3 regions of the Fictibacillus iocasae genome follow, and region 2 is predicted to be linked to each of the others. Evidence: riboswitches for the same ligand, from Rfam matches in the RefSeq annotation. Region 2 holds a riboswitch; each other region holds the start of a gene.

Region 1 (11,251 bases), on a different contig from region 2:
TGGCATGCGCGCCAAGAAACGTTGACACGATGTCAATGGGGTGTTGGTCGTTAAGCTTTGCTGCTGTTTCCAGCTGCTTCAGCTCGGTCTCACGATCCAACCCATACCCGCTCTTCACTTCCATCGTCGTCACACCATAACTTAAACATCTGTTTAAATGAAACATCCCTTTTTCAAACAATTCATCATCCGTCGCCTGTTTCGTCGCCCGGACAGTAGAGAGGATGCCCCCGCCTTGTGCAAGAATCTCTAAGTATGGAACACCTTGCTGCTTAAGTGAAAGCTCATGCTCACGAGAGCCACCGAACACAAGGTGAGTATGTGGATCAACGAGCCCAGGCGAGAGCAGCTTTCCTGAAGCATTCATTTTCTCTTTTGCTTCAAGGCCAGCGGCTTCTTCCGCTGTTCCGATAAATGCAATCCTGCCATTCTTAATGCCCACCGCACCCTTGTCAATTACACAAAGTTCTGCCATGGCTGCACCCTTTAGAGGGCCTCCATCACTTTTAGGCGCAATCACCTGACACGAAGTAATCAATAAATCGAGCATGTGTTTCTCCTCCTTAGTTTTCAAGCATTGGCATAGATACGCCTTTTTCTTTAGCTGTTGTGACAGCCAGGTCATAACCAGCATCCGCATGGCGGACAATGCCCATGCCCGGATCAGACGTGAGAACACGCTCTAACCGGCGTGCGGCATCCTCTGTTCCGTCTGCGACGATAACCATGCCGCTGTGCAGTGAATACCCCATTCCAACTCCGCCGCCATGATGAAGCGATACCCAGCTCGCTCCGTTCACCGCATTGATCATCGCGTTAAGAATCGGCCAATCCGCGATCGCATCACTGCCGTCTTTCATGCTTTCCGTCTCACGGTTCGGCGAGGCGACAGAACCGCAGTCTAAGTGGTCACGACCGATGACAATAGGTGCGGAAAGCTCTCCGTTCGCAACCATCTCGTTGATGATGCGGCCGAATTTCGCGCGCTCGCCATAACCAAGCCAGCAGATGCGTGATGGAAGGCCTTGAAACTGTACTTTCTCCTGCGCCATCTTAATCCAGCGGCATAGGTGCTCGTTTTCACTGAACTCACGCAATATCACTTCATCCGTCTTGCGAATGTCTTCTGGATCTCCCGATAATGCGACCCAGCGGAAAGGTCCCTTTCCTTCACAGAATAGCGGACGAATGAACGCCGGTACGAAGCCTGGGAAATCAAACGCATCCTTGACTCCTTCATCAAGCGCGACTTGGCGGATGTTGTTGCCATAATCGAACGCGACCGCACCTGCTTTTTGCATATCAAGCATCGCCTGCACGTGTACCGCCATCGAGTGCTTCGCTTTTGCGATATAGTTTTCAGGGTCGCGCTGGCGAAGTTCTGCTCCTTCTTCTATTGTTAGTCCGATCGGCAGGTAGCCGTTTAGCGGATCGTGAGCACTCGTCTGGTCTGTTACCATGTGAGGAATCTCTTTCATCTCAACAAGCTTCGGTAAAATTTCAGCCGCGTTGCCAAGAAGACCGATAGACAGCGGTTTTCGTTCTTTCATCGCTTTCTTAGCAAGTGTTAGCGCTTCTTCAATGCTTTTGCACTTCACATCTAAATAGCGTGTTTCGATGCGGCGGTCAATTCTTGTTTCATCACACTCGATCGCGATTACAACACCATCGTTCATTGTCACCGCCAGAGGCTGAGCACCTCCCATTCCGCCGAGTCCTGCAGTAATTGTCAGCGTCCCTTTTAAATCGCCGCCAAAATGCTTTCGGCCTGCTTCAGCAAACGTCTCATACGTCCCTTGGAGAATACCTTGGGTACCGATATAGATCCAGCTGCCCGCGGTCATCTGGCCGTACATCATCAACCCGCGTTTTTCCAAGTCACGGAATGTTTCCCAGTTCGCCCATGCTGGCACGAGGTTCGAGTTCGCCAGTAAAACACGAGGCGCATCGGTATGTGATTTGAACACCGCGACAGGCTTGCCTGACTGCACGAGTAATGTTTCGTCGTTTTCAAGTTTCTTCAACGTTTCAACGATTTTTTCGTAGCTTTCCCAATTTCTCGCCGCTTTTCCAATTCCGCCATACACAACCAATTCATCTGGATTCTCAGCTACTTCACTGTCCAGGTTGTTCATCAGCATGCGCAGTGCTGCCTCCTGCACCCAGCCTTTTGCCTGAAGCTGCGTGCCTCGTGCTGCTTTAATCCCGCTTTTTACATTTGTCATCTTCTTTTCCTCCTCTTACGCTTCCATCAGCGTATTTTTTTCTAGTCCAATAAATGTATCATTCCATCCTAAGCTTCTGATTAAGCTCGCTGTTCTCTCCATGTCATAATGAAAAATTCGGTCTGAGAAAATAGAAGCACATGCTGTCCTGCCAAGCTCGTAAACCTTTTTCGTACGCGGGGATAATAATTCCACACCGCGATAATCGGCAGCCTGCATCGCACAAATCCATTCTGTTGCAAGCACACGCGTTGTGTTGGCGATAATCATCGCACAGTGTCTCGATCCGATTGTCCCCATGCTCACATGATCTTCCTGGTTCGCAGACGACGGAATTGAGTCCACACTTGCCGGGTGTGCGAGTGTCTTGTTCTCCGATACGAGTGATGCTGCTGCATACTGCATGATCATCGCCCCTGATTCAAGACCAGGATTGCTGCTTAAAAATGGTGGAAGGTCGTTCAGCTGAGGATTGACCAGCCGTTCGATGCGCCGTTCAGAAATGTTCGCCCATTCGGCTACAGCGATTTTTAGAAAATCCATCGCAAACGCAATCGGCTGACCATGAAAGTTCCCGCCTGAAATGACTTTTTTTCCACCATCAAAAATTAGCGGATTATCAGTTGCCGCGTTCATCTCGATCTCAAGTTTTTCTTTTACATACCCTAGCGCCTGCCATGATGCACCATGTACCTGCGGGATGCACCGTAAAGAATAGGCGTCCTGCACACGCAGTTCTCCTTGCCTAGTCGTCAGCTGGCTGTTCTGTAAATAGTCACGAATCCGTTTGGCCACCGCTGTCTGCTCAGGATAGCCGCGCGCGATATGAATTTCTTCTTCAAACGCATCGGTGATTCCTTTTAATCCTTCCATCGTAAGGGCAGCGATTCCGTCTGCCGCAAATCCAAGCTGCTCAGCGTGCAAATAGTTCAGCACGCCCTGTGCGGTCATCGCCTGTGTTCCGTTAATGAGCGCAAGCCCTTCTTTCGCAGTAAGAACGAGCGGTTCAAGACCCGCTTTCATGAGTGCATCATTTCCACTCATCTTTTCGCCTTGATAAAATGCTTCTCCTTCTCCTAATAAAACGAGCGCAAGATGCGAAAGAGGCGCCAAATCGCCGCTTGCCCCAAGAGAGCCTTGCTGCGGAACGACAGGATGAATGCGATGGTTCACTAGATCGATGAGCCGCTCCACCACAACCGGACGCACACCAGAGAGCCCTTTTAGCAGTGCGTTCGCCCGGAAAATGAGCATAAGACGGCTTACTTCCTCAGGAAACGGCTCTCCAATACCGCACGCATGGCTGCGAATCAGATTCAGCTGCAATGTTTCCACATCATCCGGTGCGATCAGCACATCACTGAACTTTCCAAACCCTGTCGTAATGCCGTATACGATTTCTTGTGACGACACGATTTTCTCTACCGCCCGGCGGCTATCCGCTACCCGCGCCATCGCCTCACCACACGCCACAACCGCAGCATTCTCCCATAAAATTCGCTTAACCTGCTCCATACACAAACTCTGTCCAGTTAACGTAACCATAAATGTTCCCCCTCTTTTCTTTAATCTGAAGGTAGTGCCATCCATTTCATAACTTCTTGACCCTTCGTTTTAGATGGGTAAAGATTATTTGCTGAGAATTTGTTTTACATTCCTCTTGAATTCTTCTTTGCTAAAGTTGATTGGAGTGAAAGGCGCCGACTCCAGCGGGACGAGTGGGAAGGTGAGACCTTTTAATGGCGCGTAGCGACAAAAGGGCTCACCTCCCGCCCCGCGGAAAGCGTGCGCCTGTAACGCAAATCAACCGCTTCTTGAATTCTTAACATGCTACGAAGTTTGCATAAATTCTTACCAAAAAAACACAAAAAGAGGCCGCATCCAAAAGCAAACACTTTTGAACACAGCCCCCTCACAGCTCATGACTATGGGCTACTATATATGATTAATACCCAGACCAACCGCCTCATGCTCCAGTCCTTTTACAGGAGCTCCGATTGTTCCGTACAATGCGACCGCGATCCAGTCACCTTCTTCAGCTTGATCATACGGATTGCCGCGTACGACCACAAAACGCAGACCTACCGTTCGCAGCACGGTTCCTAACTGCACATGACCTCGCGTTACACCGTAAATTGCTTCCATGATCGCGTGATACAGCGCATGTGTTTCGCGATAAATGCTGCCTTTTATGACGTCTTCTTTCTTGGCACCCGTTTCAATCGCCGCTACGACTTTATTAGACTCCATCGAGCCGACTTTTCCAACACAATAGCGCCAGCCAAGTTTTTCAATCTGTTTTACATAGCTGTCATCGAGACAGCTGAGCATAGCCACCTTGCCTAGCAGCTTTTCATTCGCAAGACTCATGTGTTTCCCTGCTCTCTTTCTGCTAACGACTTATCAACTGCTTTTAGTGTATGCGTTTCCATTCAGTCCGTCAATTCCCTTTCAACAACTTATTGCGGTGACTAATTAAAGGGATAAACCAGTGTATAGAATATAACATGCCTGTCCATCCTGTTAGTAATAAAATGAAGAAAAGAGTGATAGAATGCTAGATGTTCAGAAGGAAATTATATTGGCGTCGATGCTTCGTACTCCTTTGGCAGATGAGAAATCACCGTATGATTTTTTTGCAGCCTATGACAGCACACATACTCCGTATCTTTTGCTGCCGACTGCAAAAGGCTTGCTGCATGACGGTGCATTGTTCACGATCGCGTTTGAAGGTAAACCGGATAATGCCTATTCCTTTACATTAAGCAGCGTCGTTCAGCCTCGCCGACTCGATGATTTTGTACTGTTTCATGATCAGCTCGAGTTTTTCTTCGGCCCTGATCAGAACATGCTTACATCATTCCTAAAAAGCGATGCGTATTTGTCCTACGTTTCTTGGACTCAAACCATGCTGCACGAGATGATTAAGATGGCTCTCGAAAAATGGCATCAATCAGAAGATGAGAGTGAAAAGAAAAAATGTAAAGAGCAGCTTACATTGCTGTTGAACGAATAAAAGAAAAACAAGAGACTTGTCCATAAGGCAATTCTCTTGTTTATTTAGCTTCCGCTGATGCCAGGCTGTTTTTATTTTGCTTTTTATTTTTCAGAAGAGCTGCTAAAAAGAGCAGCGGCAAATAGATAACGGCCATATAAAAGCCCACTTGGTTTGTGTAGTTGTTCAGCAAATTGATCAGTAATCGAGTGTTCAGCAGTTCGCACAAGATGAGCACTACACCCAGTATGAGAAGTAACACTTGATGCTGCCTAATTTTAAAGACAAGCTTGCCTATACGTGTGGAAGCCCATATTGACAATGTAATGTTCGTTAAAATTACCAGGCACCAAATGGAGACGAATACATAATCAAACCGTTCCACGAAAGACACTTGCACAATCTTGACCATGGAGAGCGTTGCCCACACGTTTCTTGCCAGCTGTTCTTGGCTAAAAAATGCGAACGTAATAATGGTTACGATTAAATACATGGATACCGTGAACATATTTCCAAAGTGAGCGTATTTCTGTGAGCTTTTCGCATTTTTTATAAAAGGATAAAAAACGAGCAGTGATTCAAAGCCAAGGTAGCTGAGCATCATGCTTCTTGTAGAAGTGAAATAATCCCTCATCGACTCATCGAACACAGGAAGCAGGTTCGTAAACTGTGTATATTCAAGTGGAAACACAAGAAGGAACACAAGTCCAAACGGCAGCACCACCCCAAGAAAACACACGCCTGCCACGATTCGGAAACCGCCTGACACCACATAATAGGTTAGCAGTAAGAAAACAGCGGCAATTTTCCACGTTTCCAGAGTCGGAAACATCCAGACCTGCACCACCTCGATATACGTGCGCAGCACCGTCACTGACCAGACGGCGAAATAGGTTAATAACACGATGTTTAAACATGTCCCGATATATTTTCCGAACAGATTCTGATGAATTTGAGTAATATCTCCGCCCCCTGTATTGAGGACATAATAGATCATCCCAATCAGCAAGTGAATGAGGATGCCGGCAATCAGCACGGAAATCCAGGAATCATACCCTGCGTATTTTGCGATGACCCGCTGATAGCCAAGCACGCCGACTCCCACTTGAATAGAATGCACGAGAAAAAAGACAAGGTATGGCGACACTAGAAAATTTTCTTTAATTTTCGTCACTTCTCTCCCACCTCATCTCAATATCAACCCTTTTTATCTTTTCCTAAAATGAGAACATTATCCAAGAAGCAAAAAGAGCCTTGCATTATTCAGCAAGACTCTCCTTTACTTCTTATACAATTATTCAGCCTGTAAAAACATCTCCGTCTGGATATCGGATGTTCTCTTTAGCTGGCCGAGCAAGACTGAATGCCATCGTCAGCGGACCGAGCTTTCCGAAGAACATGATAAACATGATAATCAACTTCCCTAAAAAGGAAAGCTCAAACGTCAGTCCCATCGTCAGTCCAACGGTACCAAAAGCAGAAACGACTTCAAATAAAACAGGAAGAAATGGCGAGTCTTCTGTCAGCGTCAGCAGTACAGCTCCTAAAAATACAAACAAAATGCTGATCGTTGAAATGGCGAGCGCTCTAAAAATGATTGCGTTTCGTATAGTCCGCTTCATCATGATCGTCTCGTTCTTTCCTTTTAGAAAGGTGATGACGGCAAACACGATAACGAGGAAGGTCGTTAGCTTAATCCCCCCGCCTGTCGACGTGCTTCCTGCTCCAATGAACATGAGCAAAATGGTAAGAAGAACCGATCCATCCTCCAATGCACCGATATTGACCGTGTTAAAGCCCGCTGTTCTTGGACTGATGCCTTGAAAATAAGCGGCCCACAGCTTGTCCGACTCTGAAAGGGCACCTAACGTTTCTGGATTATTTTGTTCAAACAAATAGAAAAGAGTGATAGCGATAACATTCACGATAATGGTTCCAAGTATCATAACGCGCGAATGCAAGGACAGGTTGCGCCATTCTTTGGCTATCCACAAATCCACGATAACCGTAAACCCAAGTCCTCCCATAATAATAAGCATGGTGATTACGAGATTGACGACCGGATCGCCAACATAGCGGGTAAGGTTATCCGGCCATAGTCCGAAGCCGGCATTATTATAAGCGGCTATTGTATGAAAAATGCTGTAATACACCCCTTTAGAGAATCCGAGATCCGGTACCCAGCGAAGGGAAAGCAGAAACACAGCAATTGCCTCGATGACGATAGAAAAGATAAACAAATTCCGCACAAGCCTGATTACTCCTCCTATAGAAGGCTGGTTCAAGGCTTCCTGCATGATTAGTCGCTGCTTAATGCCAATCTGCTTTCCAAGCATAATTACGACAAGAACAGCAAAGGACATGATGCCAAGTCCCCCTACTTGAATGAGGAAAAGAATAACGATTTCTCCAAAAAGCGTATAGGTAGATCCTGGATCGAGTGTCACTAGACCTGTAACCGTTGCGGCAGAAATGGCGGTAAAAAAAGCATCTACCCATGAAATGCCTTTTTCAGTTGCAATCGGGAGCTTTAGCAAAAATCCTCCGAAGATAATCAGTACCCCAAAAAGTATTGCCAAAATCTGCGGCGGAGTCAGTTTTATTGGATTATACAGAAAGGACTTTCTTTCCGTCGTTTTTAGCACAGATGTTTACACTCCTTCTTCTTCAAAACGGTTCAGATCCTCATTCCGGCCGATGACCACGAGTATATCATGACGCTGCAGGGTCACATCAGCAATCGGTGAAACATGAATGTCGTCTCCGCGCTTTATCGCGACAATGTTGCAGCCAAATCGGGCGCGAACGTCCATTTCCGTCAGTGTGCGGCCGATTATTTTATCGCTTACTTCGATTTCAACGATGCTGTGCTCGTGCGATAATTCAATGAAGTCAATAATTTTTTCAGAGGTAATCAATTGAGCCACGCGCAAAGCCATATCACGTTCTGGATGAATAATCCGATCTGCTCCCAGTTTCTCCAATACCTTATGGTGATAATCGTTTTGAGCTTTCACCCAAACTTTTTTTACACCTGCTTCTTTTAACAGCAGCGTCGTTAAAATGCTCGATTGAATATCCTCACCAATCGACACGATCACGTGGTTAAAGTTTCTGATACCGAGTGACTGCAGTACCTTTTCGTCAGTCGAATTGGCTTGAACCGCTTGTGTAGCAATATTCGCGAACTCATTTACTTTTTCCATGTCCCGGTCGATCGCCAGCACATCATGACCCATCTGTGAGAATTCTCGTACGATGCTGCCGCCAAAACGACCTAATCCAATCACTGCATACTGCTTATTCATGCTTTACTCTCTCCTAACAAGCTGTTTTTGACAAACAAAAAAAGACCACCAAAAAATGGTCCGCAATGAAAGCTTTGCGACCTCTCCTTGATTACTTTACGCTTACGGGGTTAGCTGACGGATTAGGGACTGGAGTATCCCCTCCCGTACGCGCGAACGCACAGGACTCACCCCATAAAAAAAGTGGTTCCCCCGCCCTGCATCAATTTGATGCAGACTCAGCGATTAAAGTCTGATTTTGAATTACATTTAATGTAATCCTCTCTATTCTAAAAGTCAATGGTTAGTCAGAGGTTTTTACGAAGTGTTAAAACTTATTGGCAAGCTGTGCAAGAATGACCGCTGTCCCCACGATCCATACGTAAATAGCAAAGCCTTTTAGTGACCCTTTCTGCAAAAGAGATATCATCCATTTTACAGCCATGTACCCAAAAATGGCCGATGCGGCAGTTCCAGCAGCAAGAGCACCGAACGATACATGCTGGCTGCTCGCAGCCCAAAGGTCTTTAGACTGGAGCACAATGCCTCCAGCAATGGACGGAATCGACAGCAAGAAGGAAAAGTAGGCGGCGGCCGCAGGATTAATTTTTCGGAACAGTGCAGCTGCAATCGTTAACCCTGACCGTGAGACCGCTGGCAATATTGCGGCCCCTTGAAACGTTCCAATCATGACCGCATCGGCGATCGTAATATCCTCAAGTGACTTTCGACCATGCTTTTTATACGTTTCCGCCCACCATAAAAGGCAGCCTGTTGCGACAAACTCCCATCCTGCCGTCACACCGCTCTTAGATATTTCTTCAAAGAAATCTTGGAACAACAAGCCGATGGCCGCTGTAGGAATTGTACCTGCAATAATCAATAAGCTGATCCGGCTGAGTGGATGCCGTATTAACGAACGCACTTCTCTCCAATAAACGGTCAAGACGGCGATTAAGGTGCCGAAATGAAGCATACTGTCAAGAAACAGCCCGGCGTCTTCCAGCCCAAACAACTTTCTGCCAATCAGTAAGTGTCCGGTTGAGCTGATTGGCAGAAATTCCGTTAGACCTTGTACCATGCCTAAAATTAATGCTTCAAGTATATCCATGCAGCCATTACCTCCAGAAAGCCTGTCTTGTTAAAAGACTATTCTGAAGGGACCTCTCTTATTACAAGAGCCTGAAGGCTACAATACTCCTGAGAACAGACGGGCAAACGATTCTTTTGAACGCTCCGCTAAGCCCCGTTTATAAAATTCTACCGCTCCTACTTTAGACGATTCCTCCATATCCTCCTCATACTGGGAGATCAGTTCCTTTACAGAAGAACAGTTAAACAAAAAGGCGTTCACTTCGAAATTTAGGTGAAAGCTTCTCATGTCCATGTTTGCCGTGCCAATCGAAGCCATGTCGCCGTCCACAATAATGACCTTTTGATGCAGAAAGCCTTTTTTATACGAGTATATTTCTGTACCGCATCGCAGCAGTTCAGGAAAATAGGACCGTGTCGCATATTGAGTCAGAAATCCATCATTGATTTCAGGCACCATGATTCGAACCTTTACTCCTTTTTGGTTCGCGATCTTAAGTGCTGCTCTGATTGCTTCGTTCGGCACAAAATAAGGAGTGGCGATCCAGATGGACTTCTTAGCACAAGAAATCATCGTATAATAAAAATCACTCATAATCCCCTGCTGGGTATCTGGGCCGCTGGCGACAACATGCACCTCGCCATCTCCTTTTATTCTTGTCGGCTTGGTGTAATTCTCATGCTCAAACAGATCTTCGCCGCAGACATACTCCCAGTCTAAAAGAAAAATGGCATGCAGCGTCTGAACCGCCTCTCCTTCAATCAGCATGTGCGTATCACGCCAAAACCCGATGGTCGGATCCAGCCCCTCATACTCCACTCCTACGTTCAAACCGCCGGTAAATCCGATGACGCCATCAATGATGACAATCTTTCTATGATTGCGGAAATTAAGCTTTTGGTTAAAGAAACCGTAGCGGACCGGCAAAAAGGCATGCACCTTGACTCCCGCTTTTTTCATTTCATCAATATCACTTTGCTGAAGGGACAAGCTTCCGATTCCATCAAACAGGAAACGCACCTCCACCCCTTCTCTTGCTTTCTTCATCAAGATCTCCATTATTTCTTTACCGAGGCGGTCCGACCGAAAAATGTAGTATTGGATATGAATGTACTTTTGAGCTTCAAGCAGCCTTTTTTTCAGTTCAGGAAATTTCTCCGAACCGTTCTTTAATATCGTGGTTTTCGTTGAGCTGTTCATTTTTGTCAGCGCCACATTATGAGCATAATAGGCGAAACAGCGTTGATGGTCCGGCATGCCGGTAAAATCCGGCTTTTCATTTTCTTTGGTCACTCTAACCCATTCTTCACGGTCGTTCTTTCTTTTCGATTTGAAAAGATGGCCTTTCAAATACAGCTGTCCAGAATAAAGGTAAAAAATATAGCCGATTACAGGAAGGAAGACCAGAACATAAATCCATAGCAGCGTGTTTTGCGCGGTTCGGTTCTCAAGGATCAGCGAAAAAATGGTATGAAGGATGATCACCGTATAAAGCAAACCAAATAAAAGCTTCAAATAAAACGGATACTGAGCAAACAACACGGCGTATAGCGACCCGATCAACAATAAAGACAATAAGAACTCATAAACCCGTTTCATAACATGCTCCCTTTCTTTACTTTCCAGAATTTTTTCCCTTATTGCTGATAAA
Region 2 (11,251 bases):
TTTTTCACAGCCAACTTTACAACTTGCCCAATCACTTATCGGCATGGAGCTTGTCCATGAAAGCAAAGAGGGGATTACTTCTGGCATCATCGTTGAAACCGAAGCCTATATGGGTCCAGAAGACCGTGCTGCTCACTCATATGGAGGAAGGCGGACAAAACGCACCGAGGTGATGTTTGACCAGCCTGGATCCATTTATATGTACTTTATTTACGGCATGCATGTTTGCTTCAACATTGTCTCTGGACCGCCTGGGAAGCCCGAGGCGGTGCTGATCAGAGCACTCGAACCAGTGTCTGGCATAGCGTTGATGGAGAAACGAAGATATTCCAGTTGGAAACGTTCACCTGCTCAAGCAAGAAAGATTATGCATTTAACAAGCGGTCCCGGCAAGCTTTGCCAGGCAATGGGACTTGGCTTGGAATTATACGGCTCCAAAATGAATAAAGGCCCCGTGTTTTTAAAAGAAAATAAAAAAATCCCCGCCAGCATGATTGAGGCAGGGCCGAGGATAAATGTTCATTATGCAGGTGAGGCAGCCGAATACCCATGGAGATTCTGGCTGAGAGGCAGTCCTTATGTCTCAAAAAGCTGACTGCTGCGGCTCGAATAAGTATTCGCTCCTTGTATGTCATCATAAGAAACAGAGTGGGGACGGCTCTCTTGTATAGACTTTAACGTTTCATTTACAGAATAGATCATGGCGATTACCTGGTGCTGTTTGTTTTTTTGCCTGTATTCGAATATCAAATACCAAACAGCTGTATAAAGAGCTGTTTTCAGAAAAAATTCTGCATTTAAAGAGCCATTATGCGCCCATTCGGTTGCATAAGTTAAAAGTACACCTGATAGAAAGGCAGCACTTATCGTAGATAGAAAGGAAGAGCTGAGTGTTCTTCTGCGAGCTTTTAAATACAGAAGAACATCGTTCAGTTCTTCTTGATTAAAACGAAGCAAACGGCTTTTTGCCGCTTTTGCATTATCTATGATTCCTTTTGACGTTTCAAGATCCCATACGTGTGAAAGGAACAGTTTATATTCCGCTGTATTGGAAGAAGGGACGAGCATTTTCTTATGTACAAAATTATGAAGCGAATAGAATTCTACCGCTCTTTCAGCAATGCGCAATAGAAGGAAGAAAACGAGGATGGCTGCTGCAAAACGAAAGGCAAAATATCCTGATAGATGTTCCCCCAATTTATATATGGGATAGAGCACGTCCAATGCTTTAACAGAAAGAAGCTTTAATGTAATTTCGAGAAGTTCAGTCAAACGATCCAAGAAATCAACCCCTGTAATATTCTTCATTAATACTACCATGAACAGCTACCTTTATGGGATAAATTTACTCAGATTTTTACTGTTAGCTCATCTTAATGTATCAACATTTTTATTAACCTGTTCTTTTACACAAGCAAAATAGTTGTCATTTAACGTGAGTTTAAATAAAACCTGGCTGGCTTCAAGCCTTTAACATGGCAGTGTCGAACTCCTTTGCAGTTAAAAAGTTATGCTTTTAAAAGTAAAAATAAATAAAAGCCGCAGAAATCGCTGCGGCTTTTCATTTCATATTATTCATTCATGGCGGATTTAATCTTAGGTGTCTCAATGACGCCATGTTTCTCTTCTGTCTTCGCGACAATTACAGCACACGCTGCGTCACCGGTAATATTAACAGCCGTTCTCATCATATCAAGAAGTCTGTCAACACCGAGAATAAGAGCGATTCCCTCTACAGGTAGCCCAACAGAGTTTAATACCATAGCAAGCATAATTAGGCCGACTCCAGGCACACCTGCCGTACCGATACTAGCTAGGACAGCCGTTAATACGACTGTCAGAAGCTGAACCATTGTCAGGTTCTGATCATAAACCTGTGCGATAAAGATAGTCGCTACACCCTGCATAATCGCTGTTCCGTCCATATTGACGGTGGCACCTAATGGCTGTACGAATCCACTGATAGGTTCAGGTACATCCAGGTTATCCTGAGCCGTTTTCATCGAAACAGGCAAAGTGGCGTTTGAGCTTGACGTACTGAATGCTACCGACATCGCAGGTGCGAATCCTTTAAAGAACCAAATAGGGCTCTTTCGTGCAAATAATGCGATGGAACCGCCATAAGTGACAATACTATGAATCACTAATGCTGCAATGACAATCCCCATATAAAGCCCCATTGCCTTCAGTGCGGGGATTCCTTGTCCTCCGACGGCTGATGCGATAAGCGCGAAAGCTCCATATGGCGCGAAACGCATAACAAGATTAACAAGGAACATCATGATATCGTTCCCTTGCTCCACAAGATCCAAAATTCCTTTCGTTTTGCTGCCAAGCATCGTTAAGGCGAAGCCCACAAAAATCGAGAAAACAATGATTTGCAGCATGTTGCCTTCCGTCATTGCCTGAACCGGGTTAACTGGAATCATGTTCAGCAATGTTTCAGAAACAGGAGGAGCTTCCTCCGCTTTAAATTCTGCACCCGAAGTATCAAACGTTCCCACATCACCTGGTTTAAACGTAAGTGCAAGTGCGATACCAATAATAATGGCTAGCGTAGTTGTTCCTAAAAAGTAGCCGATAGTTTTTGCCCCGATGCGTCCAAGCTTTTTGGGATCTCCCAGACCCGCAGTACCTAGAACAATGGAGAAAAAGACGATCGGCACAACGAGCATTTTAATCAGGTTAAGGAAAATGGTGCCGACAGGTTTCAAGAAAAATTTATCGACTTCCGGAAAAATGCTTGGAGCGGCAAGGTTTAGTATGAGACCTGCTGCGACACCAAGAGCGAGCGCGATTAAGATTTTAGACGATAATTTCATATACATAACCCCTTTCGTATTTTTATACAAATCTGCGAAATTGAGAGGCATAGTGCGCTAAATAAAAACCCCCGAAAATTGAGAGACTTTTCGCGGGTTCACAAGCACATTTAAGGCTTAATCCTTCTCTCGAGAACGCTTACGAGGTTAGCTGTCGGATTAGGAAATGAGAATATCCCCTTTGCAAAAAGCAAATTCATCCCAGGCTTTTAAAGCCGTATTGATTGGTTCCCCCGTTCAAAAATTTGAATAATCATTCAAACTTGACTCAGCGATTGCAGTATGACGTATGTGCTGTCATTTTACCGTTTTTGTCGAATTTTTGTCAAGAATGCTTTTATGTAAACTATTCCCACATCCGCGCGCGTCGCATAGGAAACACTTTCCTATAGGTCTATATACCTTATTACCCCTATAACGAAACATCTATATCGAAAACTGTTAAGAGTATGTGTTTATTAACCGGAGGAGGAAAACATACATGAAAATTGTATTTTACGAAAAAGGCGATCTTAGCATCATAGTAGGTGCATCCCGTCTTAAAGGTGAATTGACTATAGAACAAATTAAAACGGAAAGCGAAAAAAAGGCCAAAGAGCTCGGCAGTCTGTTGGGCCGTGAGATCGGATTTATGATCGATATGAACGGAAAGCTTGAAACCCCGATGGGCAAATAAAAAGAACGGAAAAAGCGGCCATGTCAGCACTTTCTGACATGGCCGCTTTTTTTAAGGAGACCAATGCTTCGCGACCCATGTTCCCATTTTCTCATACCCTCTTGTATTGGGATGGATCGAATCCGAAAAGTATAAAGGCTTCGATATGTTCACGAAAAGCTTTTCTGTCGGAATGTATAGAGATAACGCTGTTTTATCCGCCACCTTTTTGATGGTTTCATTCCATGATTGAATGATGGGTCCATTTTTCGTATCATATCCATCCCCGAAATAGGGATTATACAGCCCCAATATATATAGTTTGGCAGATGGATTTTGTTTGCGGATGATGGCCGTGATATCTGTCAAATTTTCTTCCAGTTTTTTCTCGCCCTCACCCATTTTGTTCAACGGAAGCTTTTTAAAGTTCCACTTGGCGGTTTGCCTGTAGTCGTTCGTACCAATAAAGACAAATACCGTGTCTGCTCTCTGGATCGAGCGGAGAACGGCTCCGCTGCCCAGCTGGTGAAGAAGCTGATCGGACCTCTGACCGCTGATCCCGAAATTATTTAGCGAAACTGGTCTCCCTGTTCTTCTCTCCATCGCATCGGTCACGAATCCAATGTATCCTTTTCTTGAAGGGTCACCCACTCCGTAGGTGAGGGAATCACCTAGTGCGGTAACCCGGATTGGCTCGTCCTTTTTTTCTTTATATTGGCTAAAATATAAACTTCCGAAAAAAAGAGCAGCTAATATTCCTCCGGCAAGCATCCATCTTTGCAATTTGGTCAATTGATACTCTCCAATCGTGCAATTTTTATTGTCTAAATTAAAGCAACAAAATGGAGAAATATCAAGCAAGTATGCTCTTAAAGCCTGTAATCCTCCGGGGATCCTTCATAGTTTTCCCAAAGGTTGGCTTCGTCATAGTCAAACGTGTCTTTTTTTACAAAAATCTGCAGCAAAGCGACCACTCCTCCGCATAACAAAAATGCCGGCAGCAAAGAAATCATAAACAGTCCCATTCAATCCCCCCTTGTCTAACCATATATATTGATGTTCTCCGCCAATTATGAATCACGACTTGAATTAACGGATACATAGCCATTTTGGCTGGCCGGCTGCCGTTTATCTGAATTTTTTAATGTTTAGGAAATGTATACTTAAAACGAATGAAACCAAAGGATTAGGGTATAAAAGGAATGTAGGATTAAAGGGGGAGAACGATGGGCTTTTTATTTATTTTTCTCTATTTCATCATCATAGCGGCCGTTATTGAAATCAACGTCATCATATTCAGACTGACTGGACTTGAAAAAGAAGTCTCTCGCTTCCAAGTGATTTCCATGCTGACTGGAACAGGCTTCACCACAGGAGAATCTGAACTCATCCTCGGACATCCAGTAAGGCGCAGGTTAAGCATGTTTCTCATCTTATTCGGAGCCTTTTCACTGGCCGTTATCATTTCCTCCATTTCGAATATACTCGCCGACGAGTTTCGTTCGCTGGAACTCGCCTTCATTGCAGCCGGTCTGTTCATCATCATCCTTTTTCTGCTCATACCTGCTGTTAAGAAGAAGCTGGAACGGCTATTAAACCAAACGATGGAAGAAAAGTTCGATTTAATTGATTTACCTATACGGGATGTACTTTTAAAAGAAGATAACGATCATTTAACAGAGGTTTACATACATGATGGCTCTCCTTATATCGGAAAGAGCATTTGCGATGTGGAAGAGGAAGGAGATCATTTATCCATTCTTTTTGTGACACGAGGAGATCTGATTATAAAGAAAAAAAAGGAGGCTTCAAAACTTCAGGAAGGCGACAAATTACTAATCTTCGGTGATAGAAAAACGATTGAGGATTTATTTAAAGAGAAGAACGATGAGAAGGACAGTGCGCATTAAGCCGGCTGTCCTTCTTTTTCCACACTATGTTTTATAAAACTGCTGCCTTTTATTTTTTTCGCAGCCGCTTTTTGCTCGGCAGCGATAGCGGACAGTTTCGTCATGGACACTGTACAATCAGAAACATTTAAAAGAACAAGAGAGATGGATGGAACGAAGGGCAACTCTTCTAAGTCCAGCTTTGTTAAGATCTCTTCTGTGAATGGCAGCAGCATTTTATTAAATTCCTCTAGTAAAGCAAGGCAGATTTCATCTGAGCGATGGTTCATCGTGATCATGATAAAATCATCTCCGCCGATATGGCCAGAAAAATCAGATGACGTGCCTGTCGAGTACATGACCTCCTCAATGATACAACCTACTTTTTTAATTAATTCATCGCCTAACGAAAAACCGTAGCAGTCATTAAATTTCTTAAATTCATCTAAATCGGCGTAAATGAGTGTGAATGGCTTTCCTGCCTGCAGTTTGCCATTAAGCTGATTTTTAATTTCTTTATTGCCTGGCATGCCTGTCAGCGGACTCGCATCCTTCAATTTTTCATTATTTAGCGATGTTAAATGGTCAAGGATCATCTGGATTGAAACGGTTCCGATATACCCGTTCATATCATTAACGATAATATAATCATACATTTGTTCCGTATCTCGAGTCACAGCCTTTTGTGCTACTTCTTCAATGGATTCGTCCGTCATGACAACAAGGAACTCTTTATCCATTAATTTAGAGACCGGCTTATCCCAGAACAACGACATGCCATAAGGTTTGGCTAGCTGGCGGTTCAGCTTATCGCGCATCACAAGGCCGACAGGAAAATTTTTTTCCGTTATCACCGCTCCTGCTTCCCCCGATACCGTATCAAGAATGGTGGAAACATGCTTTACCCGTTCATCTGGCCGAAAATCCTGGGAGGTTTGAGCGAGGCTGCCGATGGTCCAATCATTTCGTTTACGAACATCCCCTTTCTCTTTTTTCTTCAAAATCAATTTCTCTGCCTTCTCATCCACTTTCTTAGGAGGAAAAGACGGTTTAGCCAGAAAGAACCCTTGGCCATATTCCACGCCCAAATCGCAAATCATCTTCAGCTCTGCGCTGTTCTCAATTCCTTCAGCAATGACTTTACTGTTCATTCTTTTGGCAAAGGAAACAAACGTCTCCATCATATTTTTCTTAACGATGTTGTTATGTATATCCTGAACGAGTGACCGATCAATTTTGATATAATGCGGCCGCAGCTCGGAAATAGCCTGCAGAGAAGAATACCCTGCCCCTGCATCATCAATCGCAATTTCAAATCCTTTTCTCTTAAATTGATCCAGCGCTTTTTTAACGACAGAAAAATCATGTATTGCTGTTCTTTCTGTAATTTCAAAAACGATGTTTGCATTGTTGAGTCCACATGACTGTACAAAATCCCTCATCGTATCAGGCTGGAAGGCAGGATCAAAGATGACCGGTGCAGAAACGTTTATGAACAATTTCTGTTTCGGCAGCAAAAACAGCTTCCCTCGATGAAGGGCCAGCTCTCTGCATGTTTTCTCCAGTACATATAGAAGGCCTTCATTTTCAGCGTATGAAAACAAATTTAGAGGCTGAGCAAAGTGCGTATCTCTTTGCCCCCTGCTTAACGCTTCATAGCCATATGCTTCTGATGTAGTCAGCGAAACAATCGGCTGAAAATGAGTTTGAATTCGATTGTGGATGATCAAATCCTGAAACGCCTCTTTTAGCTGTCCATTTTCTACTTCCAGCGAATTCAGCTTTGCCTGTCTTAGCAAGAACTTAATTGAAATATAAACTGCTCGTTCTAAAGTGGTCATTCCTTCAGTGAGCAGGATCGTATAGCTTTGATGAAACTTGATCGTGATGCCAGTATGTGAATAATAGTACGCAATCTGTTCGTGAAGGAAAAGGTTAATCTTGCCTACAATGTCCTTAAGCCTTTCGTTCATGTTCAGCCGCTTATCCAATTTCACATAAATGAAAAAATCATCCCCTACAATCCGATGGATGTAAAAGATTTCTGGATGCTTTTGTTTTAATAAACTAAAGGCATGCTCTAAGAGCTGAAGAATATCTCCAGCCTTTTTCAGGCCGTGTTTCCTCTCAATTTCTGTAAACTTAATAATATCCAGATAAATTATGCCAATTTCGTTCTCTTTTACATGTTCAGATAAATGCTTTACCATTTCATTCTGTACTAAGTACTCCATACTAAAGCCCCCTTTTGGATGCTCCTTTCATAGTATCAAAGTACTATTTCCCTTATTGTCTATTATTGTAATTTTTATGTAAAAATAAAGGCTTCTTAAAGTGAAAAAACCTCCTGATGGAGGTTTTCATTAGTGTATGTGTTTGATATGCGGAGGAACAAAAGTCAGTAGCAGAGAGATGATCTTATTGTACTGTTCCGGTGATACATCAATTCCGTCGTTTTCAAGTATTTCTTCTTTCAGCTGAATAATGAAATCGGCACGCTCTGGCTCATATTCATAAGCACAATACTCAATCGTATTCAATAGTTGCAAAAGCTGGTCGTTCCTATTCGTTATATAATATGTAGGTTTCAACCGAAACACCCCCTGGTATTAATTATTAGGGATATATGGTCATTTTCCTACAAAAACAATTCGTCAAATGCCGACATATCTTACTTTTACTGGATAATCAAGCCTTAAAGCCTATTGCAAATGTAAAAACGTGTCGAAAAATAGGTTTAAAAGAGTGTTTTTGTCTATTTATGTGCGTACTAAAAGTTTTAAATGCGTACAAAAATACCACTAATATTTTAGTTGAATAATTTCGATAGAGCAGCAAAGGGGGATGGTGTCTGGTCACTCTCTGGTTTGCTTTGGTAAACGAGCTTCTCTGGCTCAAACATTTTAGATTCCAAATAAGAGGTTGGATTTTTCATCAAGGTAATCTGCTGGAAGATCGTTTTAAAAATTTTAACGGTGTTAATGGCATCATCAAGTGCACGGTGTTTATTCCCATCCTGTGCAGCCCCAATTTTCTCGAGAGCTCTTGATAAACCATAGCGAAAGCCCTTTTCACTTTCATGCAGCATGCTGAAACTGAACTGCAAATCGTTATGATTGACGATCCATTCTGTATTGGTTTGGTGGAACGTTGAATCTGTAATCAAAGCCCACTTATCCTCCGGTCCCCACGAGCATAAATAATAATCATCTGATCCAATCCATCGCCGGAACATCTTTACCGCTTCCTCAAATGACGGAGCGTTTGCCAAGTCTTTGTTCGTGATGCCCGTTAAGCTCGTAATCCGGCTGCTCAGCTGGTCCGCTTTTGGACGGATAAATGTTTGGAACTGTTCCTTCTCCTGAAGCCCGTTCTCCGTCTCCACAACCTTAACGGCTCCAATTTCAATAATTTCTGACAGCCTGTTTGTCATTTCCAAGTCATAAATGATATATTCCACGATTCCACCGCTTTCTCTGCCCGTAACATCTTTACATGTCATATTTTAGTAGAAAAAAGCTGATTAGAGAAGAGGCTAAACGTATTCTCTCTAAAGAATATGTAGCTTAGCGCTGTATATTGCCTGTCATTGCAAAAAGGAGAACCCTTTTCCAGGTTCTCCTTTACAGCCGGTTCGTTGTCTTGCCATGAAAAGAATGTGTATGTCCGCTCACTTCAGTCAGCTGTGCTGATACTAAATGATAATGGCCGCCGCCTCTTAATGGGATTGGCGAACTTGTGTATCCTTTAAATGTGTGGCAATGTCCGTCTTTCCCTTTACATTCTCCTTCAAAATAGTGAATGTGATCATCCATTCCTCCGACCATTGGAGAAGTGCTGATGGCCAGTTCATGAGTATGGTCACTGCCGCCAGATGTTATTGATTGAAATTTATGGATATGAGGTGCCTGCTGCTGCCAATACAATCTTCTTTCCAGCCTTTTATCCAAGAAACTCCCCCCTTTCTAACACATTATTCGGGATGTTGAAACTTCGCTACTGCATTCTTTTCCATTGAGGATTACGGCTATTGCTTGTAAGATAAATAAATAGCACGAGAAAAAATGAAGGATAAGAGGGATTAACATGTTGAATAAGCTCCTAATGCTAGCCCTGTTTGCTATGCTTCTGTCAGCTTGTGAGGATAAGACAGAATCGGCTGCTATAAAGTCTCCCGAGAAGAATGTCAGTCAATCAGAGTCTGAAGCAGGCCGTAAACCTGATTCTGACAAAAAAACAGATGCGCCGTCAGATGAGACCACGGTTGTAGACGAAGAAGATGAAGAACAAACGAAGGTGAACCATGCCCCGCTCTCCAGTGATTACATTATTGCAGCAAGCCAGCTGGCGGGCTTAAATATGCCGGCTGCTGAAGCGTTACTTGGAAAGCCGGAAAGAGAAGAAACCATCCAATTCCGCTATGCAGGAACGAACGACTTTGTGCCTGCGGTAACAAAGCACTATATGAATGGACAGGCAGCGGTTACCTTTGTTGAGAAAACGGCTGCGCGTATCGTGTTCACCCCGAGCGGCCCGATCCCATTTGATGACGAGCTTAGTAAAGCCCTTGAACAGGCAGGCATTCCAGGAGATGCTGAACCTAAAGAAGAAACCGGCACAGCCTCCGTTTTTGAGAATGTAGGCGGTGTTTACTCGGTCACAGCATTTAAAAAAGCCGAATTGGTAGATTACTTGTATATCATCTTAGAAGAAAAATACAAATAGACTCCTTAATTCGTATATAGCGGGCACAGCAGGACAGTGATGCATTACTGTCCTGCACAGAAGAAATTCAGCAAACTATCTATTCTCAGGACAAATAAACTCCTGCTTTGTGTGCTGAAATCCGCACTTGTCCCCGTTTCTCCCATTTTGCTCTTCGCATATAGTATAGGGAGGAGAAAGAAGGCTTCTCACTAGCAATAGGAGAGTGAAATAAGTGGGCAAGTATTATTCTAAGAATTTTACTTTGTACGTTGTGCTGTTCATCCTGCTTGTGATTGTAGGAGCCGTTACTTGTGGCGGCGGCTGCAACTATGGCGGAGTCGTCTGCTATCCAGCGTACGGATATATGAGCGCTTACCCAGGCTACTGGACGTAAGCAGCACACAAAAAGCTCCGTGAAACGTTCAAAAGGTTTCACGAAGCTTTTTTCTTTTTTAGTTTAATTGGCATCTCATTATGAGGTGTACGGTAATAAGAAATTCTGTCAAGAAATTAATGTGCATATAGTGCAGCCGGCTTCCCTCACAATCTCGTGTTTCCTTCTTCTTTCAAACCGAGTGCAGGATAGTCGGCGATGATGGTTACGTTCGGGTGGGTTATTAATGCGGTGGCAGGAACCTTCTCATCCGCTTTGCCTTCAAGCAATATGTTGACCGCAAGCCTTTTACTCTCGCCTGAAGCGAGCAGGAGGATCTCCCTGCTCTTCAAAATGGTTCCGATACCCATCGTGATGGCATGTGTTGGCTGTTTCACGTTCAAAAAATAGCTGGCGTTGGCAGTTAATGTTGACGCGGTAAGCTCTACAACATGTGTTTTGGAAGAGAACGGCGTCATCGGTTCGTTAAACCCGATATGTCCGTTCTGCCCGATGCCAAGCACTTGCAGCTCCACTTCACCAAGCTGCTCAATAACCTTTTCATACCGTTCACATTCCAGCACCAAATCCTCTGCTTCACCATCTGGAAGATGACAGTTTTCCGGCAATATTCCAAGCGGTTCAAAGACATGCTTCTTCATATAAGAATGATAGCTTTCGGGATGCTCTGCTGAAATGCCAACATACTCATCAAGATTTACCGTTCGGACCATTCGGAAAGACAAATGTCTTTCTTTCGCGTTTGCCACCAGCTGCTTATACGTACCAATAGGAGTCCCTCCTG
Region 3 (7,952 bases), on a different contig from region 2:
TCTTATTTTAAAGAATGTTTCAATTCGTTAATACCCGCTATTGCTGCAACAGCCGCGAGTGATAAAAGAAAGGTCATGTGAGTTCCTCCTGTTGATAAGTTGTTAGGTATACATTTTCCTTAGTGATGAACATTTAAACATAATTTATTCTAAAATAATGATTCGAAGGGCGTTTTCCATTCGTAAGGATACATTATAAAACAACAAGTAATCAGAATTGTTAATCTTTTATTGGGCGAGTATATTTAGGTGAAAAAAAGAAAAAAGAAGAGAAAAAATTCGTTTGGATACCATTATGCTGTTATTTTCAGAGTAAATGAAGGTTTATGGCCTGAAATGCGTTTGTTTTAAGCTTTTTGTTCGGTTTACATGCTGATGGATACGGGAGTATGATTATCTACATCTTCAACAGAATTATAAATTTTACCAATGATCGCTGAGTCCTGAAAACAGGAACGGAGGAACCAATGAAGCGGTAAATCGCTTCTGGGGTGAAACGAGAAATCGTCGGGCAACTCTTGCTGCCCGAACCCGTCAGCTAACTTCGTAAGCGTGGCAGGAGAGAGAAGGTGAAGGTCAAGTTAAACATCTGTTTAAAAAATTAACGAAAAATTATACGTACTAATGCGTCTTTATCGCTTAATCCTTTTTAGGAGCGGGGGAACCAACCGCGGCCAGTCATATGCCGCATGGGGTGAATCTCGAGTGATCGAGTAGGGCGACTCTCACGCCCGAATCCGTCAGCTAACTCCGTAAGCGTTTTAGAGAGAGGCAACAAATCCGTGTATTTTACACGCTTATTTAGCGATTTGTAGAAGCCGCGTGAAGAGTTCCTCTTCCGCAGGCTTCTTTTTTGTGCGCTTTTTTAGGAAATGAGGAGGATTTGAAAGATGGAGACAAATAGAAATGTGACGTTGATCATCTTTCCTGATGCGGTTCCAGAATTATTTATCAGTACGCTTAAGCGATATCCTGAAAGATCAAACGTTGCCCTGTGTGTTCCAGAATGGACGATGGAACACACGCTGGACCAGGAAGGCTTCCATCAGATTTTCGTCTTTTCCTTTCAGGACGGCATGCAGTATACAGACTGGATCTCAAAGGCAATTACAAAGGTCATCATCTATGAAACTTCATTTATCGGCTGCTGCATGGCAATCGATATGGTACGCAGTTGTTATACACTTCCAGTGGTTGTTTTGAAATCTGACAGCCGCTACCTTTCAAGAATTTACAAAGATTTAGGTGCGGACTTTGTTATTCACAACAAGAACGGGAACATCCAGTACTTGCTGACATCTTAAACGAGAAATGGAGCGAAATAACATGAGGTTAAGTTCAAGTGAAATAGGCCAGATCATAAGAGCGGCAAAAGCAGATCAGGTTAAATCTGAGATGGCGAAAACCATTCTTTACAGCCTGAACAAACCGGTTCCGTCTTTCGTATTTGATAAGCGCCGCTAACTTAACTGGAGCCTGCTAAAGAAAGCGGGCTCCCTAATCAACAAGGAGGAATTACTTTGCTTGATGTTTATATGATCGGTGTACTGCTCATTTCTTTTGGAATCTTTTTCAGTTTTATTACATGGTGTAACCATATCGTCGGAGGTGGCGAAGACAAATGATGCTGACGGCCATCGTATCAGGCGGACTTTTTGTTTACTTAATTTATGCCCTTATTCATCCTGAAAAGTTTTAAGAAAGATTTGATGAAAGAAAGTTTAGGAGGAACGTATTCATGGGAGTTATGCAGATCGCAGCGGTTATCCTACTGCTGCTTCTCATCATAAAGCCGCTTGGCAGCTATATCTATCATATTTTCTCTAACCAGCCGAACAGAACAGATAAATTATTCGGCCCTGTGGAGAAAGTCATTTACGCAATCAGCGGATTACAAGACAGGCAGCAGCAAACGTGGAAAAAATATACACTTTCGCTATTGCTGACAAATTTTGTTTTGGTAGCTGTAGGCTATCTCATTTTACGGCTTCAAAAAATCTTGCCATTCAATCCTAACGGCATTGATAACATGGAGCAAACATTAACATTCAATACGATTATCAGCTTTATGACAAACACGAACCTGCAGCATTACAGCGGGGAAACAGGGCTTTCTTACTTCTCGCAAATGTCCGTTATCATGATGATGATGTTTACCTCTGCCGTAACCGGAATCGTAGTGGCGATTGCCTTTATACGGGGCATTACTTCAAAAGGAAAGACAATCGGAAACTTCTTCGAGGATTTTGTAAAAGGCCACACACGATTGCTCATTCCGATGTCCATTATGTTAACTCTCATTCTAGTGGGGTTGAAAGTCCCGCAGACACTTGATCCTACTATACAGCTGACGACTCTTGAAGGAGATAAACAGGAAATCGCTACAGGTCCAGTGGCGTCACTCGTATCAATCAAGCACTTAGGAACAAATGGAGGCGGATTTTTCGGAGTGAACTCTGCTCATCCTTTTGAAAATCCAAGCCCGATAACGAACGTCATTGAAATCCTGTCGATGTGGTGCATCCCAGCATCATTAACGTATACGTACGGACGATTTGCCACGAAACAAAAACAGGGATGGGTCATATTTGGAGCGATGAGCATCTTGTTCCTTGCATTCTTAGCACTTGCTTATACCGCTGAAAGCAGCGGAAACCCAGCTTTAACGGCGATGGGGCTGAACACCGATCAAGGTAGCATGGAAGGAAAAGAAGTTCGTTTTGGAATCGCTCAGTCTGCTTTATTTACTACTGTAACAACAGCGGCGACAACCGGTACTGTCAATAACATGCACGATACGCTGACTCCGCTGGGGAGTATAACACCATTGTCACTCATGATGCTGAATACAGTGTTTGGCGGAGACGGAGTGGGTCTCGTCAACATGCTGATGTATGCGATTATCGGAGTGTTCATCTGCGGCTTGATGGTAGGGCGGACGCCTGAATTTTTAGGACGCAAAATTGAACCGAAAGAGATGAAATTGATCACGATTGCTTTGCTGATTCACCCGCTCATTATTCTCGGACCGACAGCACTCGCTTTCGTTACAGAGCTTGGAAAGGGAGCCATCAGCAATCCAGGTTTCCACGGGATCTCACAGGTGCTGTATGAATACACATCATCAGCTGCTAATAACGGTTCTGGTTTTGAAGGGTTAGGGGACAATACTCCGTTTTGGAACATCACAACAGGATTAGTCATGCTGCTTGGCCGCTATGTCTCTATCATAGCAATGCTTGCTGTAGCCGGTTCATTAGTTCGCAAGCAGCCCGTTCCTGAAACAATCGGTACGTTTAAGACAGATAACATGCTGTTCGTCGGTATTTTAGTAGGGGTCGTCATTATAGTAGGTGCACTGACATTTCTGCCAGTCATCGCTCTCGGTCCAATCGCTGAATACTTGATGATACGTTAACCAATGAGGTGTAAGAGATGAATCAATATAATCAGAATCATAATTCCGGTCTTATTCAAAAAGCCGTTGTAGAAAGTTTTAAAAAGTTAAACCCATTAACCATGATGAAAAATCCAGTCATGTTCGTTGTAGAAGTGGGAACGCTGCTTGTACTGCTTATGATTCTGGCGCCATCCCTTTTCCAATCAGAAGCTGCGCTAGGCTATAACGTGTCTGTTTTCATCATCCTCCTGTTTACCATCCTATTCGCCAATTTTGCTGAAGCATTGGCGGAAGGGCGTGGCAAAGCGCAGGCAGACAGTTTGAAGAAAACAAAAAAAGGTACGCAGGCAAAAAAATGGCTGAAAAATGGAACAGTCAAAACCATCTCTTCTGATGAGCTTCGCAAAGGGGACATCGTACTTGTGGAAACCGGCGATCTCGTTCCAGGAGATGGGGAAATTATCGAGGGTCTTGCTTCAATAGACGAATCTGCGATCACGGGAGAATCCGCACCCGTCATTAAGGAGTCTGGAGGAGATTTCAGCTCCGTTACCGGCGGGACAAAAGTTGTCAGTGACTGGATTAAGGTTCGTATTACGGCAGACCCTGGGGAGTCATTCCTCGATAAAATGATCGCGCTCGTTGAAGGAGCAAAACGTCAAAAAACACCGAACGAAATTGCACTTAACATTCTGCTTGTTACGCTAACGATCATCTTTTTGCTTGTTGTGGTAACACTTGTGCCGATCGCAAAATATGTCGGGATAGATTTAGAGATTTCAACACTGATTGCCTTGCTTGTCTGTTTGATCCCTACGACAATCGGAGCTCTTTTATCAGCGATCGGGATAGCCGGTATGGACCGTGTGACACGCTTTAACGTATTGGCGATGTCAGGGAAAGCGGTAGAAGCGGCAGGAGATATTAACACCATTATTCTAGATAAAACAGGTACGATCACGTTTGGCAACCGTCTTGCTGCAGAATTTATTCCAGTAGGAGATGTCTCGCAGCGTGAAGTGACAGAAATGGCGGTCGTTACCTCTTTATTTGATGAAACCCCAGAAGGACGTTCTGTTTTGAAGCTCGCTAAAAAACAAAGAATCACTTGGAATTCTGCACACTATGAAAAAGCTGAAATCATTCCTTTTACAGCCGAGGAAAGAATGAGCGGTTTGAACGTAAACGGAACGATTTTCCGAAAAGGTGCTGTCGATTCCATAAGAAAGTTTATTGAGTCTAAGGGCGGTATTGTTCCAGGTGACTTAAAGAACAAGAGTGATGAGATCGCCCGAAAAGGTGGAACACCACTGGCTGTATCTGTTGATAATAAAATACTGGGGCTTATTTACTTGAAAGATACCGTAAAGCCAGGAATCCGTGAACGTTTTGAAGAACTCAGGAAAATGGGGATTAAAACGATCATGTGTACGGGAGATAATCCGCTGACTGCAGCAACCATCGCACAGGAAGCAGGAGTCGATGATTTTATCGCAGAATCCACGCCTGAAGATAAGATACGGGTAATCCGGGTAGAACAGGAAAAAGGAAAGCTTGTCGCCATGACTGGAGATGGCACGAACGATGCTCCCGCACTCGCTCAAGCCGATGTAGGATTGGCCATGAACTCCGGAACTGCCGCTGCAAAGGAAGCGGCAAACATGGTGGATCTGGATTCCGATCCGACAAAAATTATTGAAGTGGTTGCGATCGGCAAGCAGTTATTAATGACGCGCGGGTCATTGACGACATTCAGTATCGCCAATGACATCGCGAAATACTTCGCTATCATACCGGCGATGTTTACAGTGGCCATCCCTCAGATGGAAGCACTGAATATCATGGGATTGGATTCACCAACAAGCGCTATCCTGTCAGCATTGATCTTCAATGCGATCATCATCCCGCTTCTGATTCCGCTGGCGATGAAAGGTGTAAAATACGTGCCAATGAGCGCGAACAAACTGCTTTCCCGAAACATTTTGATCTATGGACTGGGAGGGATTTTCGTCCCATTTATTGGAATCAAAGCCATTGATATGATTGTTGGAATGGTGATGTAAGGATAACGGAAATCACTACATCTCAGAGCTCTAATAGCAACAAAGTTATGAAAATAAAGCTTTCTATAATGAACGTGGAGGGTTCACCTTGTTTAAAATAATAAGATTATCATTACTCATGATTGTACTATGCGGCATTGCCTACCCGCTGGCCATGATAGGGCTTGCGCAGACGATATTCCCTGATCAGGCAAACGGAAGCTTAGTGACAAATGAGGAAGGCAAGGTTATTGGATCCGAGTTAATCGGCCAAAATTTTAAAAGACCTGAATTTTTCCAAGGCCGTGTTTCTTCTATAGAAAATAACGGGGCCGCTACTGGCTCGAATAACTATGCGCCTTCCAATGAGGATATGCTGAAAAGGACGGAAGCCTCAATTAAGGCATTGAAGAAAGAAAACAGCCGTACAGAAACAAACGAGATGCCTGTGGATCTGGTCACCAACTCAGGATCTGGTCTAGACCCTCATATTTCAGTAGAAGCAGCAGAATTTCAGATTGACCGAGTGAGCAAGGCATCTGGATTAAGAAGGAAAGAACTGCGCGCAATTATTGATAAATCAATGGAGAAAAGAGATCTTGGCCTTTTCGGAGAAGAAAGAGTCAATGTCCTTCTTTTGAACATGAACGTGCAGGAAGCGATGCGAAAATAATAGGGCAGCCTCGGCCGATAGAATTAGGCCGGGGCATTTGCTCTGTCATGAGGAGGATGAGTCATGTGTCCGGCTTACCGCAGAAAAACACCTGAAGAAATATTGCAGGAAATAGAACATCTTAAAAGAGGTAAATTAAAGGTCTATATCGGTTCTGCACCAGGTGTTGGCAAAACGTATCGAATGCTGCAGGAAGCACGTGATTTAAGGAATGAAGGAATTGACGTTGTAATCGGTTTGATTGAGACGCACGGCCGGAGGGAAACAGCGGAACTTATTAAGAATCTGGAAGTGATGCCAAAATTACAGGTTCATTATAAAGGCCATGCATTAGAAGAGATGGATACGGAAGCAATCATTCAACGAAATCCGGACATCGTGATTGTTGACGAACTTGCACATACGAACGTTCCGACATCTAAACGAGAGAAGCGGTATATGGATGTGGAAGAAATTTTGAAAGCAGGTATCCATGTCATCTCGGCTGTTAATATTCAGCATTTGGAGAGTCTGAACGATATCGTCGAACAGATTACAAACGTGAAGGTGAGGGAGCGGATTCCTGATCAGTTTCTTCATATGGCGAACGAAGTCATACTCATTGATGTAACACCCGAGATTTTAAGAAAAAGGCTGAAAGACGGCAAAATCTATCATCACAGTAAAATAGAGCAGTCACTTGAAAACTTCTTTACGAAAAGCAACTTAGGAGCGCTGCGTGAGCTGTCTTTACGTGAAGTGGCCGACGATGTGGATGAGCGCATTGAGAAGGCGAAAAAAAGCAACGGACAGAGCGGTCCTACAGGAGCACATGAACGAATTATGGTCTGTGTCCAGCACGGCGGAAATGCCGAGAAGCTGATCCGCAGAGGATGGCGGATCGCGAACAGGCTAAAGACGGATCTTATCATCCTTCATGTGTCAAATGAAGCATCCATGAACAGGAGTGCTGAAGAACGGAAGAAAATTCATGATTGGAAAAAGCTTGCCGCACAGTTCAATGCCCGTTTTATCGCAGAACAAATGAACAATCGCAAAATTGCTCAGACGATTACAGATGTTGCGGTGGAAAATGGTGTAACACAGATTATATTAGGCCAATCCGCCAGAAGCAGGTGGGAAGAAATCTGGAAAGGTTCGATTGTAAACAACATTATGAGATATGCTTCAGGCATCGACATTCATATTGTATCAGACTATAAAACAAGAGAATCGTAGAGAAAGGATTTATGAAAATGAACGTAGCATTTTTTCTATTGCCAAAGAAAGAGGTGGCTTTTCTCAAGAGTGGTGTCACGATCAGGCAGGCAATCGAGAAAATGGCGAATTGCCGTTTTTCAGCCATACCCATAATCGATCAGCAGGGGAAATACTCTTTTACCATTACAGAGGGCGATATACTCTGGTTTTTGAAGAATAACCGCAATGTCACCTTTGATAACTGCCATCATTTTTCCATCGACCACATACAGCCATTCCGAAAAATGAATACCGTTCATATCGATGCAGAAATGGAAGATTTGCTGCAGATGGCTTCAGAACAGAATTTTGTTCCTGTAGTCGATGACAGCGATATATTCATAGGGATTGTCAGGAGAAAGGAAATTATTGAATATTGCAGGAAAATGGCACCAGCGTATAGGTCTTCTTAATTTTAATTTTGTACGTTGTGTGAAACTTGAAATAAAATCCATTTAATATTTTGCATTACCGTATAATGGAAGTAGGAGGTGTTAGTATGACAATCAAAACCATTTTAAACACCAAGCCTATGCGAATGTTTCTTTACCTTTTCATTATCACGGTGGTTTTGCTCAGCAATTATTTTGTTTACCAC

What was found. A riboswitch is a leader RNA that binds a small molecule or an ion and turns the genes downstream of it on or off. The one in region 2 is predicted to bind cyclic di-AMP.
Region 1: linked by a shared signal. The riboswitch ahead of ACFQPF_RS00325 (potassium channel family protein) and the one ahead of ACFQPF_RS16665 (dicarboxylate/amino acid:cation symporter) in region 2 are both predicted to bind cyclic di-AMP.
Region 3: linked by a shared signal. The riboswitch ahead of ACFQPF_RS14730 (protein-tyrosine phosphatase family protein) and the one ahead of ACFQPF_RS16665 (dicarboxylate/amino acid:cation symporter) in region 2 are both predicted to bind cyclic di-AMP.

The regions. Positions count from the first base shown of each region.
Region 1 covers NZ_JBHTCP010000002.1:62,245-73,495, reverse strand. Annotated here, with positions in the region: gene hutI (imidazolonepropionase) at 1-550, opposite strand, end outside; gene hutU (urocanate hydratase) at 564-2,225, opposite strand; gene hutH (histidine ammonia-lyase) at 2,241-3,770, opposite strand; gene hutP (histidine utilization transcription antiterminator HutP) at 4,161-4,595, opposite strand; gene ACFQPF_RS00340 (hypothetical protein) at 4,780-5,241, shown strand; gene ACFQPF_RS00335 (GerAB/ArcD/ProY family transporter) at 5,282-6,394, opposite strand; gene ACFQPF_RS00330 (TrkH family potassium uptake protein) at 6,519-7,865, opposite strand; gene ACFQPF_RS00325 (potassium channel family protein) at 7,872-8,528, opposite strand; cyclic di-AMP (ydaO/yuaA leader) riboswitch at 8,613-8,762, opposite strand; gene ACFQPF_RS00320 (undecaprenyl-diphosphate phosphatase) at 8,836-9,618, opposite strand; gene cls (cardiolipin synthase) at 9,697-11,199, opposite strand.
Region 2 covers NZ_JBHTCP010000051.1:42,581-53,831, reverse strand. Annotated here, with positions in the region: gene ACFQPF_RS16675 (DNA-3-methyladenine glycosylase) at 1-595, shown strand, start outside; gene ACFQPF_RS16670 (hypothetical protein) at 577-1,320, opposite strand; gene ACFQPF_RS16665 (dicarboxylate/amino acid:cation symporter) at 1,572-2,822, opposite strand; cyclic di-AMP (ydaO/yuaA leader) riboswitch at 2,944-3,106, opposite strand; gene ACFQPF_RS16660 (hypothetical protein) at 3,304-3,498, shown strand; gene ACFQPF_RS16655 (GDSL-type esterase/lipase family protein) at 3,550-4,269, opposite strand; gene ACFQPF_RS16650 (hypothetical protein) at 4,347-4,502, opposite strand; gene ACFQPF_RS16645 (TrkA C-terminal domain-containing protein) at 4,704-5,387, shown strand; gene ACFQPF_RS16640 (GGDEF domain-containing protein) at 5,384-7,600, opposite strand; gene ACFQPF_RS16635 (hypothetical protein) at 7,730-7,957, opposite strand; gene ACFQPF_RS16630 (3'-5' exonuclease) at 8,176-8,826, opposite strand; gene ACFQPF_RS16625 (YmaF family protein) at 8,990-9,316, opposite strand; gene ACFQPF_RS16620 (hypothetical protein) at 9,453-10,091, shown strand; gene ACFQPF_RS16615 (YjcZ family sporulation protein) at 10,306-10,467, shown strand; gene nagB (glucosamine-6-phosphate deaminase) at 10,614-11,251, opposite strand, start outside.
Region 3 covers NZ_JBHTCP010000048.1:60,682-68,633, reverse strand. Annotated here, with positions in the region: cyclic di-AMP (ydaO/yuaA leader) riboswitch at 425-568, shown strand; cyclic di-AMP (ydaO/yuaA leader) riboswitch at 627-774, shown strand; gene ACFQPF_RS14730 (protein-tyrosine phosphatase family protein) at 891-1,304, shown strand; gene ACFQPF_RS14725 (hypothetical protein) at 1,327-1,464, shown strand; gene kdpF (K(+)-transporting ATPase subunit F) at 1,622-1,699, shown strand; gene kdpA (potassium-transporting ATPase subunit KdpA) at 1,739-3,418, shown strand; gene kdpB (potassium-transporting ATPase subunit KdpB) at 3,436-5,463, shown strand; gene kdpC (potassium-transporting ATPase subunit KdpC) at 5,552-6,115, shown strand; gene kdpDN (KdpD-like non-kinase potassium sensor) at 6,179-7,333, shown strand; gene ACFQPF_RS14695 (CBS domain-containing protein) at 7,351-7,767, shown strand; gene ACFQPF_RS14690 (hypothetical protein) at 7,854-7,952, shown strand, end outside.